3 regions of the Bacillus sp. DU-106 genome follow, and region 2 is predicted to be linked to each of the others. Evidence: riboswitches for the same ligand, from Rfam matches in the RefSeq annotation. Region 2 holds a riboswitch; each other region holds the start of a gene.
What was found. A riboswitch is a leader RNA that binds a small molecule or an ion and turns the genes downstream of it on or off. The one in region 2 is predicted to bind S-adenosylmethionine.
Positions count from the first base shown of each region.

Region 1: another riboswitch for S-adenosylmethionine. It lies ahead of C3Y97_RS01840 (methionine ABC transporter ATP-binding protein); the one in region 2 lies ahead of C3Y97_RS16270 (hypothetical protein).
Region 3: another riboswitch for S-adenosylmethionine. It lies ahead of mtnK (S-methyl-5-thioribose kinase); the one in region 2 lies ahead of C3Y97_RS16270 (hypothetical protein).

Region 1 covers NZ_CP026607.1:331,427-335,587, reverse strand. The annotation lists gene C3Y97_RS01845 (methionine ABC transporter permease) at 1-379, opposite strand, end outside; gene C3Y97_RS01840 (methionine ABC transporter ATP-binding protein) at 369-1,388, opposite strand; SAM riboswitch class I at 1,512-1,618, opposite strand; partial or broken gene C3Y97_RS01835 (cysteine hydrolase family protein) at 1,861-2,426, shown strand; gene pruA (L-glutamate gamma-semialdehyde dehydrogenase) at 2,677-4,161, opposite strand, start outside.
Region 2 covers NZ_CP026607.1:3,189,741-3,193,901, forward strand. The annotation lists gene C3Y97_RS16260 (NAD(P)H-dependent oxidoreductase) at 1-138, opposite strand, end outside; gene C3Y97_RS16265 (SWIM zinc finger family protein) at 162-515, opposite strand; gene C3Y97_RS16270 (hypothetical protein) at 814-1,071, opposite strand; SAM riboswitch class I at 1,172-1,270, opposite strand; gene C3Y97_RS16275 (hypothetical protein) at 1,402-1,593, shown strand; gene C3Y97_RS16280 (YwiC-like family protein) at 1,624-2,346, opposite strand; gene C3Y97_RS16285 (ECF transporter S component) at 2,529-3,230, opposite strand; gene C3Y97_RS16290 (ABC transporter ATP-binding protein) at 3,203-4,161, opposite strand, start outside.
Region 3 covers NZ_CP026607.1:4,042,163-4,046,323, reverse strand. The annotation lists gene C3Y97_RS20395 (pyridoxal phosphate-dependent aminotransferase) at 1-959, opposite strand, end outside; gene C3Y97_RS20390 (carbon-nitrogen family hydrolase) at 974-1,837, shown strand; SAM riboswitch class I at 1,909-2,050, shown strand; gene mtnK (S-methyl-5-thioribose kinase) at 2,141-3,322, shown strand; gene mtnA (S-methyl-5-thioribose-1-phosphate isomerase) at 3,319-4,161, shown strand, end outside.

The sequences.
Region 1 (4,161 bases), 2.6 Mb from region 2:
GCGCTGCTTCAATTACTCCTTTCGGAACGGAAACAAGGTTTGTTTCAACCATTCTAGCAATACCAATTGATGCGACTAACGTCATCGGGAAAATTGCTGCTGCTGTTCCAATCGTCGTTCCGATAACACTTCTCGTTAGTGGACTTAACGCTACTAAAAAGATAATGAATGGTACCGGACGAATTGTATTAATTATGATGTTAAGAATAGAAAAGACCCATTTATTTTCTAAAAAGTTTCCTTTTCTCGTTACATATAAAAGTAAACCTAGCGGTATACCAAGAATTGTAGCAAATATAAGGGTTACAATTACCATTAAGAGGGTATCCCCCGTCGCATCTAGTATGCGCGGCCAAAATATACTCCAATCAACTCGCATGAGCTTCTACCTCCTTCAGCTGCACTTGCAGTCTTAGATGTTGTAATGCTTTTTGAATTTCCCTCTGCTCCCCTTGCAACTCTACAAGAAGATTTCCAAATAGCACATTTTGAAGTTCAATAATATTTCCGTACAGTACATTTACATCGACGTTATAGTTTTTTGCGATATATGATAGTACCGGCTGTCCTGTCTCCTCACCAGTAAATGTTAGACGATAAATTTGACCACCATTTTGAATTTTCGCTAGAACACTTTCCGGTAAATGATCATTAATGACAGAACGTACAAAGTTTTGAGTCGTCTTTGTTTTTGGTTGCGTGAAAACATCAAACAGTTTTCCTTCTTCAATAACTTTTCCCTTCTCCATTACAGCTACACGGTGACAAATTTCTTTCACAACATGCATTTCATGTGTAATAAGAAGAATTGTTAAATTGTATTCTCTATTTACTTTCTTTAATAAGTTTAGAATTTCTGTCGTTGTTTCTGGATCTAAGGCTGATGTTGCCTCATCACATATAAGAATATCTGGCGATGTCGCAAGTGCTCTAGCAATGCCCACACGCTGCTTTTGTCCACCTGATAGCTGCTCTGGGTAATAGTTTGCTTTATCTTCTAACCCTACAAACTTCAGCAGTTCATTTACTCTTTCTTTTATCTCATTCTTTGGTACTTTCGCTAACTTTAATGGATAAGCAATATTTCCAAATACTGTTCTTGAATTAAATAAATTAAAACTTTGGAAAATCATTCCGATTCTTTGTCTCAGTTTACGTAATTCTTTCGTCGATAATGATGTAATATCTTTATCATCTATTGAAATCGTTCCTGCCGTCGGTCTCTCTAACATATTTACTAAGCGTAATAACGTACTCTTTCCAGCGCCACTAAAACCAATAATGCCAAAAATTTCGCCTTTCTCAACTGATAATGTTACATCCTCCACCGCATGAACAGATTGCCCAGCTGATTCATACACTTTACTTACATTGTTAAAAGAAATCATTTTTTCCCCTCCTATATGCTGTAAAAACTTGAAGCAGAGCTTTCGAGGTAAAATAAAAAGTGCTCTCCTTCTTATCAACCATAAAGATAAGAAGGAGAGCACTTATATGTACTCGTTCACATCTTCTCATCTTCCAAGCCTTTATATGGCTTGCTGGAGTTAGCACGGTATTAAAAAAACCCGTTGCTGAGGTATCGTAGGGCCAGTCCCTCCACCTCTCTGGATAAGAATGTATCGATTTAATTGTCGTTTAATTAATTCTCATTATAGAACTCAGAATAATAAGAGTCAATACATTTTTTAGAAAAATATTAATTATTCCTTTATTAAAATTTTCAGATGAAAATTCATGAGAAAATAGTAACTTTCAAGGTTATTTAAAATTCTTCTTCCTCATATTTTTAAACAGGAGAATCTTCTCTACGAATTGAATAAATTTATTTGAATATGAAACTCGGAGGAAGATAAATATATGAAAACAGCTCTTTTACTCATCGATATTCAAAACGATTATTTTCCAAATGGAAAGATGGAATTGCGTAATCCAGTAGAAGCAAGCGAATATGCTAATCAGTTATTACAACACTTTAGAACAAACAGCGAACCTATTTTTCATATCCAACACGTAGCTATAAAAGATGACGCTACTTTTTTCCTACCTAATACAGAAGGTGTACATATTCACGAAAGCGTACGTCCACTTAGAGAAGAAACAGTTATAGTCAAACATTATCCAAATAGCTTCCGAGAAACTAATCTTCTAGAGCAATTAAAACGTTTAAATATTGAACATGTCGTTGTATGTGGGATGATGACTCATATGTGTATCGATGCTACAGTAAGGGCTGCATTCGATTTTGGCTTTCAATGTACCGTTATACATGATGCTTGTGCTACAAAAGACCTGTCTTTTAAGAACGCTACTATACCAGCTGTTTACATTCACAATACAATTTTAGCTAGTTTAAATGGCGTATATGCAAATGTAATAAGCACGCAAGAATTTTTAGCTACATAAAAAAACACTCCTTTCAGTGAGCAAAACCGAAAGGAGTGTTCCTTGTCGAACCATAGATTTTCTTTCAAATTGTATTATACAGGAAATTCTCAAAATGAATACTAAAAAATATGACTAATAAGTCAACTTTTCTCATCATTTTATTTCTGTTCACATGTTTATCCCGCTATTAATAGGTTTTAGCTCATTCCCTTCGAACGATGGTAATATATAGGATTTCAATTTTAAAAGGAGCTCTTCACATTCTGTGAAGAGCTCCTCTACTATTTCTTATAAAGTTTCAGAAGTAGTTTTTGCTTGCATGTGAAGTGCTAAGTAATCAGGTCCACCAGCTTTAGAGTCTGTACCAGACATGTTAAAGCCACCGAATGGTTGGTAACCTACGATTGCACCAGTACATCCACGGTTGAAGTATAAGTTACCAACGTGGAAGTCTTCGCGTGCTTTTTCAATATGGTCACGGTTGTTAGTAATAACAGCACCTGTTAAACCGTATTCCGTATTATTTGCAATTGCAAGTGCATGATCGAAGTCTTTCGCTTTACAGAATGCTACTACTGGTCCGAAGATTTCTTCTTTCATTAAGCGAGCATCTTCTGCAACGTCAGCAACGATTGTTGGTTGGATGAACCAGCCTTTTGAATCGTCTCCTTCGCCACCTGCTAAGATTCTACCTTCTTCTTTACCAATTGCAACATAGCTCATTACTTTATCGAATGCAGCTTGGTCATTAACAGGACCCATGTTTGTACCTAATACTGCTGGGTTAGCAACTGTTAATTCTTTTGTTAATTCAACAGCACGATTTAATACATGATCATATACATCTTCATGGATTACTGCACGAGAACATGCAGAACATTTTTGTCCTGAGAATCCGAATGCTGATGCAACGATAGACTTAGCTGCTAATTCAAGATCTGCTTCTTTATCAACAACGATTGTATCTTTACCGCCCATTTCAGCGATAACACGTTTTAACCAAATTTGTCCTGGGTTTACTTTCGCTGCACGCTCATAGATGCGGATACCTACATCACGAGATCCCGTGAAGCTTACGAAACGTGTACGAGGATGATCTACTAAGTAGTCACCAACTTCAGAACCGTTACCTGGAACGAAGTTTACTACGCCAGCTGGTAAGCCAGCTTCTTCTAATACTTCCATAAATTTCGCTGCTACTACAGGAGTTGTACTAGCTGGTTTTAGTAATACTGTGTTACCAGAAACTAAAGCAGCTGTTGTCATACCTGCCATAATTGCGAATGGGAAGTTCCAAGGAGAAATGATAACACCTACTCCTAATGGAATGTAAGAGAAACGATTATATTCAATTGGACGGCTTTCTACTGGAATACCGTCTTTTAATTTTAACATTTGACGACCATAATATTCCATAAAGTCGATTGCTTCTGCTGTATCAGCATCTGCCTCATTCCATGGCTTACCTGCTTCTTTTACAAGAATAGCAGAGAATTCATGTTTTCTGCGACGAACGATTGCTGCAGCACGGAATAAAATGTCTGCACGCATTTCTGGCTTTGATTTTCTCCAAGTTTGGAATGTTTCATCCGCTACTTGCATTGCTTTTTCAGCTAACTCACGGCTTGCTTTTGAAACACGACCAACAAGTTCCTCTTTATTTGCAGGGTTTACAGAAACAATTTTGTCTTCTGTAGTGATTTTTTCTCCCCCAATAATTAATGGATAGTCTTGTCCAAGATAAGATTCTACTTTCTTTAAACCTTCTTCAAA
Region 2 (4,161 bases):
TGGATCAAATTGTTCTTTGTATAAATCAAGTACGGTAACTGAATGATTTGTTTCCTGTAGTCCTTTTTGCACATGATTGAAAATCGCCGCGTTAAAACTTGAAGGGTTAGGATGAGCATATATAATTAGTACGTTCACTACAAAACAACTCCCTCTATACGTTAAAGTTTCTCCTTCTTTAATAACTTCTCTACAATTTGTACGTTTTTCGAACTTTGCAACAATCGATTTAATAATATAAGTAACTCTTCTTTTTCTAAATCTTTCAGTTTCTCTTTAACTGCACTCTCACCAGCACCTTGCATATCATAAACAACTGCCACCATATGTTCACAATAATTTCCATAGGGACACTCACAGTTACTTTCTGAAAAATCTTCGAGATCGATAACTACTTCATAATTCCCTGCATTTCCAGTAACGAAAGCAAACACTTTTTTATCTTGTATTTCAACATCTTCTACATGCCCATCTTCATAATATTCATATCCCTTATCTACAATGTACTTTGGGATTCATTTCGTTATATCTTTTAATAAGTAAGCGTACATAATTGTACCCCTTCCTTTAATTCCCTTTTGACTTCAAAAATCCTGCATGTTATTCTAATTACTGTTAAGTAGCAAGTCTACGTGACAAAACGACTGACACCTATTCGGCGAAGGTGTCTCTTTTCATTTGCAGCCGATATGAATTGCCTCTTTCAGGCACATTCAATTTTTGACACTACACACTCAACACCATTCCCTGTATCAGGCTGCTTTAGCAGTCTTTTACTCTACATACTCCGTTATTTTAAGAAAAAAAGAGAGCTTAGCTCCCTTTTCTCGCCTTATACAATACCCCTTTTTCAGCATAGAGATATTCATCAGCTAATGTAATTTTCCCATCCAGTTTTAGTTCGTCTAATAATCTTGATAAATAAAATTGATGCAACATCTTTTTCGTGAATTTTCCTTCATGATGCGAAACGATATGTTCTTGAATATCTAACAATGATATCGGCTTATCTTGCTCTATCATATATTCATAAACTGTACTACGCAGTTTTACGTATTTTTCGAGTGTCACAGTAATGCGCAACCCCTTTCTTCTTAATATAAATTTTCGTAATCGGTTTTTTTGCAATAAAAAAACCTCTCCGATAAGAAGAAGTTACGTATATATCTTCGTCTTATCTCCCAGAACAAATATGTTCTGCTGGAATTAGCACCTGCATCGCGGTTGCTGGGTTTCATTGGGCCAGTCCCTCCACCTCTCTGGATAAGAAAATATTCACTTAATTCTTACTATACGTAATTCCACTTCAATTGTCAAACAAATATAATAAATATAACAAATTATATTTTCTTCCTTACTGTTCATACTACCCATATACGAACATGCAAGGAGGATTATGAAATGCATCAAAATGCTCGCGGATATGTACAAGATTCTTTTCAATCATTACAAGAAGCTAAAAATTGTTTAGAAGAAGCGCTCGAAACAGTTGAAAAAGATTTTAATCGCGCTCGTATTGAACAATCACTTTATGCTGTTGAACAAGCTATTCAACGTTGCGAGTACACCGTTCACATTTTAGAAAAAGATTAAAAACTTCCCATCAATTGATGGGAAGTTTTTTCAAATGGCATACTTCATAATTATTGCCGTTATGATTAAAAAATATACAGAATTAGCAATTTCTAAAATTCCTACTTTTATAATAGAAATTTTTTTGCCATACAACACAATTGCTCGAATGACACTTGGTATAAAAATAAGAGAACACCACGGATTGATCACAAATATGATTATCGTTAATACGATATGATATCCCCAAGATATAAGACGATACTTCGGGTTATTTTTTTCACGAATCATCGTTTTCACATAGAACGTACTACCTAAAAAGTATAAAAATGAAATAAGCGCAATGAATAATGCTGTATGATCGATTTGCTTCATTGAAAAGGAATAACTAATTAACCCACCGATACAAAACACAATAATCGCACAAATATCATTTAATAGTGCTCTTTCATTTTTTTGACGAGCGTAATACATATTCACTATAAATAATGGAATCATTACTATTACGAATAAAAGAATTCGCCACTCATATAATAAAGAAATCATCCCAAATAGGAACGCAATAATAAAATAAATAATGGCAACTTGTAAAAACTCTTTTTTTCGTCTTTGCTTTATGTACGTAAGAAATGGGTACGTAGCTAAATAGATAAAGAACCACGCTAAAAACAATGGAATATGATAAATAGTAGGTTTCCCAAGTATGACACTTAATAAAAAAGGAATAACAAGCATGGCCCATGCACCATGTTGCTTCGGAATAACTAACTTCATTAACTATACACCTCCCTTTTGAAAAAAGTTCTCACCTACAATTATACAAATAATTTTATATAATAGCGGATGCATATTGAATCGATTTTTTGACAAAAAAATGCTCCTTACATTATGTAAGAAGCATGAAAGAGGCAAACGAATATGTAAGTCGCGATCCTACCTTATATGAGTATGCTTTTCTATGTCACGTTATGCTCATCTAATATACCGTATTTCTTTTTAAATCTTGTAAGAATCGTAATCCATGAAGTACTAAATAGTAATAAGAAAATAACATTCGAAATCGCATGGCTCAAATCAAAGTAAAAACTTGCGATATAATACGAAATGACAGTTTCCCATGTTGCTTCTCGTATAAAACCGAGAAGGCCCCAGAAATTCATAATCCAGCCAAATAAAAAGCCAACAATTACTCCGTAAAGAAGTCTCCCCCATAGCTTTTTCATAAAAAATGTATTACGAAGTAAACCTGCTATAAAACCAATCATGCCCCACGAAAACATTTGCCACGGTGTCCATGGACCTTGTCCTAAAAAAATATTAGATACGATTGCTGCTGTAGCACCAATCATAAAACCAGTTTCACTTCCAAATACAATTGCAGAAACGATAATGACAAAAGAAGTTGGTTGTACACTTGGTAAAATAGAAAATGGCACCCGGCTTACTGCTGCAATTGCCGCTAATACAGCAACGAGAACAATTTCACGTGAAACAAACGCCTTTCTTTCAAAACGGATATAGAAAGGTAACATAATAACCGCTAATAGAAACAAACTACTTAACATGTAATAACCGTCCATGACAAGTGTCGTAAAAAGCAATGTGCCGATTATTACTGCAAAAATACATATTATGAATGCAACATATCGTTTGGACACGCTTCGTACACATCCTCCCATGTTAATGCATATGGCAATTCTTTTCGAATGAATCGATTAATAGATGTTGTATAAAAGAAGTTGCCGCTAAAAAATTCTTTCGGTGCATCATTCATAATGACTGTTCCATCAAATAACATCATACATTGATCCACGTATTTCGCTGCAAACTCAATATCGTGCGTTGCCATTACAATTGTTGTACCTTCTTTTTGCAGCTTCCTAAATAGTTCTCCTACTCTTTCTTTCTTCCATGGATCCAATCCCTTTGTCGGTTCATCAAGTAATAATATCGTTGGCTTTGATAATAACGTCGTACATAACGCAAGTAATTGTTGCTCTCCTCCGCTACAATCATGCGGATGGCGTTCTTTAAGCGAGTACAACCAAAACTGTTTTAGCGTATCTTCTGCTATTTCTTTTCCTTGTTCTCCATATAATTCACGCGCACGTTCATAAACCTCGTCCCATACTGTATCAAATGTAAAATGGTAATACGGATGCTGCGATACATACCCAATACTTTTAAACCGTTCTTTCGAATCGATTTTATGTACCACTTTTCCGTTCCACTTTACTTTTCCTCTTCTCGCTTTTTGTAATCCTGCTAAAATCGTTAACAGTGTAGACTTACCTGTACCGTTCTTCCCAACGAGCGCTACCCATTTTCCTTTTTCAATCGAAACTGATAAATCACGTAAAATAAGCGGACTATTTTTTTCATATTGGAACGAAATATGCTCTGCGCTTAAAATTACCTCTTGCTTTTCACTTTGTGCTATTGGGTCATTTACATATGATATCGCTGCAAAATCATTCATTTTCATTTGCGCCTCTCGCACTGTAAACGGAATATCTCTCACATTCCACTCTAAAAATAGCCTTGGAATTTGCGGAATAAATGGACGGAATGTTTCTACTCCCCACATAT
Region 3 (4,161 bases), 850 kb from region 2:
ATGTCTACATTCCAACCAATTGAGTGACAGGCTGAAATAAGAGCGTTTCTTCGAGATTCGTAACTATTTACAAGGTCTATTACACAAGACTGTGAACTTAATAGCGCTTCTCGAGCAGCATCTTGAACTGCACCGAATATACTAACATACATATGATCTTGTAATAGGTTAATTGTTTCAATCACACTTTCATTCCCTACAGCAAAAGCGATGCGCCAGCCAGCCATATTGAAAGTTTTTGATAATGTGTAAATTTCAATTCCTATATTTTTCGCACCATCTGCTTGCAAGAAACTAACAGGTTTTTGACCATCAAATCCGATAGCGCCATAAGCAAAATCGTGAACAACTAATATATTATGTTTATTAGCAAAGTGAATGGTTGCATCAAAAAAATCTTTTGATGCAGTAGCACCGGTAGGATTATTTGGATAGTTTAAAAACATTAATTTTGCACGCTCTGCAATAGAGTCATCAATGTTCGTATAATCTGGTAAAAAGTTATTTTCTGCAATAAGTGGCATTCTTTCAAATTGTGCTTTTGCTAAAGCAACCCCGGATAAATAATCTGGATAACCTGGATCCGGAACGAGAATCGTATCACCAGGATTTGTAAAACAAATCGGTAATTCTACTAGTCCAGCCTTCCCACCAAACAAAATAGCAACTTCAGTTTTTGGGTTTAATTCGACGCCATATTCACGTTTATAGAATGTAGCCACGGCTTCCTTTAAGCTTTCATGTCCGCGAAATGGCGGATATTTATGATGAATGGTCTTTTCGGCAGCATCTTGTAAAGCTTTTACGATATGCTGCGGTGTTGGTTGATCTGGATTACCTTGACCTAGATTAATAACATCGTGACCAGCTGCAACGACTTTGTTAACTTTTGCAACAAGTGAAGCGAAAAATTGTGTTGGCAATGATGTTACTATCTCAGAAGGTTGAAATAATTTCATACTTTCCACCTCTTTTGAAAGTTGTTACAATTCTAGTGACAAATGATATAATCTTTCCAGTATTTTGTAAAGAGAAAAATAAGAATGGGGCTGAAAAAATGAAAGTCGCATGTATTCAAATGGATATTGTTTTTGGAGATGTAGAAAAAAATATTGAGAATGCTAAAAATAAAATAAGTGAAGCTATGAAGGAAAGGCCAGATGTTATCGTCTTACCAGAACTATGGACAACAGGATATGATTTAACGAGACTTTCTGAAATTGCAGATAGGGATGGAGTGGAAACGAAAGAAAAGTTAATAGAATGGGCGAAGCGATATGATGTACATATTGTTGGTGGGTCCATAGCAAAGCAAACAGAGCAAGGCGTTACAAATACGATGTATGTTGTAAATAATGAAGGACAGTTAGTCAACGAATATAGTAAAGTACATTTATTTCAGCTTATGGATGAACATAAATATTTAATAGCTGGTAATGGTACGGGCGAATTTAAGCTAGATGATGTTGAATGCGCTGGAACAATTTGTTATGATATTCGTTTTCCAGAGTGGATGCGTGTTCATACTGCTAAAGGGGCAAAAGTATTATTTGTTGTAGCTGAATGGCCATTAGTTCGTTTAGCACATTGGCGTTTGCTATTGCAAGCAAGAGCAGTTGAAAATCAGTGTTATGTTGTTGCGTGTAATAGAGCAGGGAAGGATCCGAATAATGTGTTTGCAGGTCATTCTTTAATTGTGGATCCTTGGGGTGAAGTTGTAGTAGAGGCGAATGAAGAGGAATCAATTTTATTTGGAGAGCTTGAATTCGAGAAAATTAAAGAAGTACGTAAAGGAATTCCAGTTTTTGCGGATCGCCGTCCAGAATTATACAAATAAAATGTTGACAAGTGATTTTTATTCTTGGTATAGTCTTCAACATAAAGTTAAAAATTCAAAAAATTATACAACTCTTATCAAGAGCAGGTGGAGGGATTTGGCCCGATGAAGCCCAGCAACCGACCGTAATACCATTGTGAAATGGGGCGTTTATTACGCCAAAAGGCACGGTGCTAATTCCAGCAGAAAGTAAAACTTTCTGGCAGATAAGAGGGGAGAAGATAAACTTCAAACCTCTTTCTTAGTGGAAAGAGGTTTTTCTATGTTAGAAAAACCTCTGAATTTAAAAAGGGGGAGAAGAAGATGGGATATTATTCATTAACAGAAATAACAGCTGTACAATATGCGAAAGATCATGGCTATTTTGAAGAGAAGGCAAATGTCATTTGTCATGAAATTGGAGATGGAAACTTAAATTACGTGTTTAAATTAGATGATGGAGAGAAATCCATTATAATAAAACAAGCACTGCCTTATGCGAAAGTAGTTGGTGAAAGCTGGCCATTGTCTATAAAAAGAGCAACGATTGAAAGCAAGGCATTACAAATTTTTGCGCAGTATGTACCGGATTATGTTCCAGTAGTGTACAGTCATGACGAAGAGTTAGCGATAACGGTAATAGAAGACTTATCAAGACTAACAATTACAAGAAAAGGATTAATAGACGGAGAAGAATATCCGCTTTTATCCCAGCATATTGGTCGTTTTCTAGCACATGTTTTATTTTACACTTCAGATTTTGGTTTACAGTCAAAAGAGAAAAGGGTACTAGAAGGTACCTTTGTAAATCCGGACCTTTGTAAAATTACAGAGGATTTAGTGTTTACAGATCCTTTTGGGCATTATGATACAAATGATTATGAGCGAGATTTACAGCTCGTGGTTGATGAACTTTGGAGTGATAAAACTTTAAAACTAAAAGTAGCACAATATAAATATAAGTTCTTAACAAGAAAAGAAACTCTTATTCATGGTGATTTACATACTGGTAGTATTTTTTCGTCACCTTCTGAAACGAAAGTGATTGATCCAGAATTTGCGGCATATGGCCCATTTGGGTTTGACATAGGTCAATTTATTGCAAATCTATTATTAAATGCGTTATCTAGAGAAGAAGAAAAGAGAAGTGTACTATTTTTCCATATAGAAAAGACGTGGAGTTATTTTGTAGAGACTTTTACAAAGTTATGGATTGGAGAAGGTGTAGAAGCATATACGAAAGAAAAACAATGGTTACCAATTATTTTGCAAAATATCTTTACTGATGCTGTTGGATTTGCCGGATGTGAACTAATTCGTAGAACAATTGGTTTAGCTCATGTAGCAGATTTAGATGAAATAGAAAATAAAGAAACAAGAATTCAAGCTAAGAAACAAGCGCTATCCTTAGGAAAAGAACTAATAAAATATGAATCTAAAAGTGCTGATATTCAACTGTTTCGAACATTATTTCAACAGACAGTTTCAAGGGGTGTAAAAGCATGAGTACAATCGTTACTGTTCCGAGATCTGTAAGTTGGAAAGGGGATGCAATTGCGGTATTAAATCAAACGAAATTGCCACATAGCACAGAATACAAAACATTAACGACTATTGAAGAGGTTTGGAAAAGTATCATAATGTTAGAAGTACGCGGAGCGCCTGCAATTGGAATTGTAGCTGCATTTGGCTTGGCGCTTGCAGCGAAAAAATATAATACTTTACATATCGAAGAATTTCAAAAGAAGTTTAATAGAGACTGTAACTATTTAGGGACATCACGCCCAACGGCAGTAAATTTATTTTGGGCAATTGATCGTATGAGAGAATCTATTCGAGAGATTACTACAATAAAAGAAGCACAAAAAATATTAGAAGAAGAAGCGCTTCGCATTCAACAGGAAGATGAAGAGGTGTGTCGAAATATTGGGGAATATGCGTTAACATGTTTTAAAGATGGCGATAATATTTTAACAATCTGTAACGCTGGAAGTATCGCAACTGCCAGATATGGAACTGCATTAGCTCCCTTTTATATTGGAAAAGAGAAAGGTGTGCGTTTACATGCATATGCGTGTGAAACGAGACCAGTTTTACAAGGTGGTCGCTTAACGACGTGGGAATTGAAGCAAGCAAATATTGATGTGACCCTTATAACAGATAATACTGCAGCTCATGCTATTCAAACGAAAGAAATAAACGCAATTATTGTGGGGGCGGATCGAATTGTCGCAAATGGAGATACAGCCAATAAAATAGGGACAATGAATTTAGCTATTTTAGCAAAGTACTTTAATATCCCATTTTACGTTGCTGCGCCACTGTCAACATTTGATGTTACGAAA